Regions from separate parts of the Paenibacillus sp. FSL K6-3182 genome, predicted to be linked through region 2. Evidence: a T-box and tRNA genes for the amino acid it is inferred to sense, from the RefSeq annotation. Region 2 holds a T-box; the other holds one or more tRNA genes.
What was found. The T-box of region 2 lies ahead of MHH56_RS28640 (glutamine--tRNA ligase/YqeY domain fusion protein). A T-box ahead of a tRNA ligase gene usually reads a tRNA of that ligase, here a tRNA-Gln.

Region 1: it has a tRNA-Gln gene. The T-box ahead of MHH56_RS28640 (glutamine--tRNA ligase/YqeY domain fusion protein) is inferred to sense a tRNA for this amino acid. The anticodon was not compared.

The regions. Positions count from the first base shown of each region.
Region 1 is NZ_CP150265.1:1,608,801-1,611,162, reverse strand. It holds gene MHH56_RS06940 (ABC transporter ATP-binding protein) at 1-679, opposite strand, end outside; tRNA gene MHH56_RS06935 (tRNA-Leu) at 837-918, opposite strand; tRNA gene MHH56_RS06930 (tRNA-Arg) at 932-1,008, opposite strand; tRNA gene MHH56_RS06925 (tRNA-Cys) at 1,033-1,106, opposite strand; tRNA gene MHH56_RS06920 (tRNA-Gly) at 1,114-1,188, opposite strand; tRNA gene MHH56_RS06915 (tRNA-Gln) at 1,196-1,270, opposite strand; tRNA gene MHH56_RS06910 (tRNA-His) at 1,302-1,377, opposite strand; tRNA gene MHH56_RS06905 (tRNA-Trp) at 1,396-1,469, opposite strand; tRNA gene MHH56_RS06900 (tRNA-Tyr) at 1,482-1,566, opposite strand; tRNA gene MHH56_RS06895 (tRNA-Thr) at 1,570-1,645, opposite strand; tRNA gene MHH56_RS06890 (tRNA-Phe) at 1,677-1,752, opposite strand; tRNA gene MHH56_RS06885 (tRNA-Asp) at 1,771-1,847, opposite strand; tRNA gene MHH56_RS06880 (tRNA-Met) at 1,886-1,962, opposite strand; tRNA gene MHH56_RS06875 (tRNA-Val) at 1,981-2,056, opposite strand; tRNA gene MHH56_RS06870 (tRNA-Glu) at 2,125-2,199, opposite strand; tRNA gene MHH56_RS06865 (tRNA-Ser) at 2,204-2,294, opposite strand; tRNA gene MHH56_RS06860 (tRNA-Asn) at 2,299-2,362, opposite strand, start outside.
Region 2 is NZ_CP150265.1:6,523,898-6,526,259, reverse strand. It holds gene MHH56_RS28650 (SRPBCC family protein) at 1-262, shown strand, start outside; gene MHH56_RS28645 (YnfA family protein) at 305-631, shown strand; T-box leader at 705-958, shown strand; gene MHH56_RS28640 (glutamine--tRNA ligase/YqeY domain fusion protein) at 1,050-2,362, shown strand, end outside.

The DNA of each region.
Region 1 (2,362 bases), 2.6 Mb from region 2:
GTGAACGATGAGTCACATATTTACCTTCTTGAATAACAACGACTCTGCTGCACATGAGCTCCATTTCTGAGAGCAGATGACTCGATACAAGAATCGATATCCCTTCTTGGACTGCTATTCTTTGCAAATATTGTCTCATTTCACGAATGCCTGCTGGATCTAAGCCATTAGTTGGTTCATCCAGTATTAATAACGATGGATTGTCTAACAGTGCTTGTGCAATGCCTAGACGCTGCCTCATTCCTAGAGAGTACGCTTTTACTTTCTTGTTCATTGCTGCCTCTAAACCTACCAGCTCCGTAACTGCTTTTATCCGTTCTTCCGTAATGTCTGATGACATTCTCTGATATTGCTTTAGATTATCATACCCCGTCATATATGGATAAAACTCGGGATTTTCTATAATAGCTCCGATATGCCTAATGGCTCCTGTAAAATCATTACGTATGCTTTTTCCTTGAATAAGCACATCACCCTCGGACATTTGAATCAAACCAACAATCATTCGGATTGTCGTTGTTTTGCCTGCACCATTTGGCCCAAGCAACCCTACGATTTCTCCCTTGTGAATATCAAATGACATTCGATCTACGATTGCTTTGCCTCCAATACGTTTGGATACATTTTTTAAAGAAAGTACGGGGATTGTTCCCTTTATTTCAGAAGATGATTTCATCATTTCCTTACCTCCATCGTCTTAGTGTTCTAGTTAAATAGTACACTAGGTCTAAGCAGATGTAAAGGGGCAATTTTTAGGTCGATTTTACCTATTATGAAATTAAACACAAAAAAACTCTTAAGATCATAATGATCTTAAGAGTTTGTGTTAGTAAAGTTGGTGCCGATGAGAGGACTCGAACCTCCACGGTTTCCCTCACGATTTTGAGTCGCGCGCGTCTGCCATTCCGCCACATCGGCATTTCAGTAAAGATGGCGTGCCCTAAGAGATTCGAACTCCTGGCCTTTTGATTCGTAGTCAAACGCTCTATCCAGCTGAGCTAAGGGCACATATTTGTTGCAAAGAGAAATCTGTGGAGGCGCCACCCAGACTCGAACTGGGGGTAGAGCTTTTGCAGAGCTCTGCCTTACCACTTGGCTATGGCGCCAAATAAATGGAGCGGAAGACGGGAATCGAACCCGCGACCCTCGCCTTGGCAAGGCGATGCTCTACCGCTGAGCCACTTCCGCATATAAATGGCTGGGGATTCAGGGATCGAACCTGAGAATGACGGAGTCAAAGTCCGTTGCCTTACCGCTTGGCTAATCCCCAACAAAATACGTGATGCTAATTTTTGAATTAATGGGGCGATCGAGGGGAATTGAACCCCCGAGTGTCGGATCCACAAACCGATGCGTTAACCACTTCGCCACGACCGCCATATTCAAATGTTTTATTGGCAGGGGCAGCAGGAATTGAACCCACACCAAAGGTTTTGGAGACCTTTGTTCTACCTTTAAACTATGCCCCTAAGGTAAAAAAATGGTGGAGGATGATGGATTCGAACCACCGAACTCAGAGAGAGCAGATTTACAGTCTGCCGTGTTTAGCCACTTCACTAATCCTCCATGTGGTGCCGTCGAGAGGACTTGAACCCCCAACCTACTGATTACAAGTCAGTTGCTCTACCAGTTGAGCTACAACGGCATATTCACTTGTGTTGCTTGTACTGCATCAATGGTGGCTCGGGACGGAATCGAACCGCCGACACGAGGATTTTCAGTCCTCTGCTCTACCGACTGAGCTACCGAGCCTGATGTTGTTTTTTTAAGTGGCGGAGCTGACGGGATTCGAACCCGCGGTCTCCTGCGTGACAGGCAGGCATGTTGGGCCACTACACCACAGCTCCACATCATGTTCTCGGAAAGTTCCGAAAGGTAAAGAATTTGGTTGCGGGGGCAGGATTTGAACCTGCGGCCTTCGGGTTATGAGCCCGACGAGCTACCGGGCTGCTCCACCCCGCGTCATTATTATAGATTAATTGGTGGAGGATGACGGGATCGAACCGCCGACCCTCTGCTTGTAAGGCAGATGCTCTCCCAGCTGAGCTAATCCTCCATGTTGAGCGACCTTTATATCTTATCATAGGTCATTCTTTTTTGTCAATCTTTTTTTAAAAGAAAAGTTGGTGACCCGTAGGGGACTCGAACCCCTGTTACCTCCGTGAAAGGGAGGTGTCTTAACCACTTGACCAACGGGCCTTGCTGGCAGAGAGGAAGGGATTCGAACCCTCGAGACCCGGTTAGAGCCTACACGATTTCCAATCGTGCTCCTTCGACCACTCGGACACCTCTCTACAATGGCTCCCCGAACAGGACTCGAACCTGTGACAACTCGATTAACAGTCGAGTGCTCTACCAACTG
Region 2 (2,362 bases):
GTTATCGGTTTTGGAGTTTACGTGGGCTGAGGATATCGTTCGTTTTGAATTATATGCAGAGCCAGAGGGCTGCCGCTTGGTTTTAATCGAGAAGCTTGCCCAAATTACAGCGCATACCCCTAGAGATATTGCCGGCTGGGATGTATGTTTGGATGTTATCGAGGCATTGCTGGATGGAAAAACAATTGCCTCTCGCAAGGACGTATGGAAAATGAAATACGATAAGTATGTACAAGCTTTTGAAAATTTGCCTCAGGCTTAGAAATAAGTATTCAATCAGCTTGGGTTATCGGATGTGATAGAGATGATTACAGGAATATTGGTATTTTTATTAGCTGGGTTAGCTGAAATAGGTGGAGGTTACCTGATTTGGTTATGGCTGCGTGAAGGCAAGCCGATGTATTGGGGAATGGTCGGAGGTGTAGCTTTGGCACTATATGGTGTTATTGCTACATTTCAATCCTTCCCCTCGTTCGGAAGAGTCTATGCGGCGTACGGGGGCGTTTTTATAGTGATGGCCGTATTGTGGGGCTGGCTGGTCGATAAAAAAACACCTGATTTATACGACTGGATAGGTGCTGCAATTTGCTTGGTCGGTGTTTCAGTTATACTGTGGGCGCCAAGGCATTAGTATTTTCTAGCTTGCTGTGTAGAATAACCATTTACAATTCAGGGAACGATTTGTTAACATATATGAAATATTGAAAAAGGCGATGACGAGAAGAGTACATAAACACATTCTTTCGCAGAGAGCCCCGGCAGCTGAAAAGGGGCAAGGAATGGTTTATCGAAACAAGTCTCTGAGCATCACATCGGAACCTGAGTAAGGGGATGCTGTGACAGGAGCTCCTGTTATAGAGCTAGAGTATAAGCATCCTTTGGTGCCGTACTTGAAGAGGTTGATATGGCGACATATTAACGAATCTGGGGTGGTACCGCGAAAAATTTCGTCCCCAAGACGCGAAGTCTTGGGGGTGGAATTTTTTTTTTGTTTTTTGGGACATGAAAAATCAAGGTATCGATAGCAACCCTAAATTGGAGGTTTTACAATGAGCAGCGAATTAGAGCCGATCACGGATCATTTTTTATATAAAATTATTAATGAGGATCTTCAAGCAGGCGTGTTTACACGAGAAATGTGCACGCGGTTTCCGCCTGAGCCTAATGGATACCTTCATATCGGAAGCGCCTATGCCATCCATACAAACTATACGATTGCGCAAAAGTATAATGGGAGGTTTCATTTGCGATTTGACGACACGAATCCTCTGAAGGAGGATATCGAATATGTGAATGCCATTATCGAAGATATCAATTGGCTTGGTTATCGTCCAGGCAGCCATATTTATTATGGTTCGGATTATTCGGATGCGATATATGACGCTGCTGTTGCGCTCATAAGTAAAGGAAAGGCTTATGTTTGTGAATTATCGCCAGAGGAAGTAACGGAATATCGGGGGACGCTTACGGAGCCGGGCAAGGATAGCCCTTACCGAAATCGTTCCATTGATGAAAATTTAGAGCAGTTTGCGAAAATGAAAAACGGTGATTTTAAGGCCGCTTCCAAAGTATTGCGTGCCAAAATCGATATGAGTGCGCCTAATATTAATTTAAGAGATCCCGTTATTTATCGCATTATCCATGCTGAGCATTACCGGACGGGAAATAAGTGGTGCATTTATCCGATGTACGATTTTGCGCATCCGATTCAAGATGCCATCGAGGGCATTACCTACTCGTTATGCTCCGTTGAGTTCAAAGACCATCGTCCTTTGTACGAATGGGTATTGAAGGAGCTGGAATTTGCTCAGCCGCCAAGGCAAAGGGAATTCGGAAGGCTGAATCTAACGGGTGTCGTGACGAGCAAGCGGTATTTGAGACAGCTCGTTGAGGGCGGCTTTGTCGACGGCTGGGATGATCCAAGGCTGCCAACGATCCGTGGACTCAGGCGAAGAGGCTTTACGCCCGAGAGCATTAGAAATTTTATCGATGAGATCGGCATGATTAGAGCGCAAAATTCCGTTGATATCGCGATGCTGGAGCATGCGGCAAGACAGGATTTGAAGGCGAAGGTCAAAGGCGTAATGGCCGTCATCCATCCACTGAAAGTGGTTATTACTAATTATCCGGAGGGCCAAACCGAGCTGTTGTCCATTGATAACAATAGCGAGAACGACACGCTTGGCAAACGCAAGGTCACCTTCTCTAGAACGCTATTTATAGAGAAAGATGATTTTATGGAGCAGCCGTCCAAAGGATTTCACAGATTAGCACCCGGAGCTGAAGTTCGGCTGATCGGTGCCTACTTCATTAGATGTGAGGAAGTCATTAAAGATGAAGCCACAGGTGAGATCATTGAGCT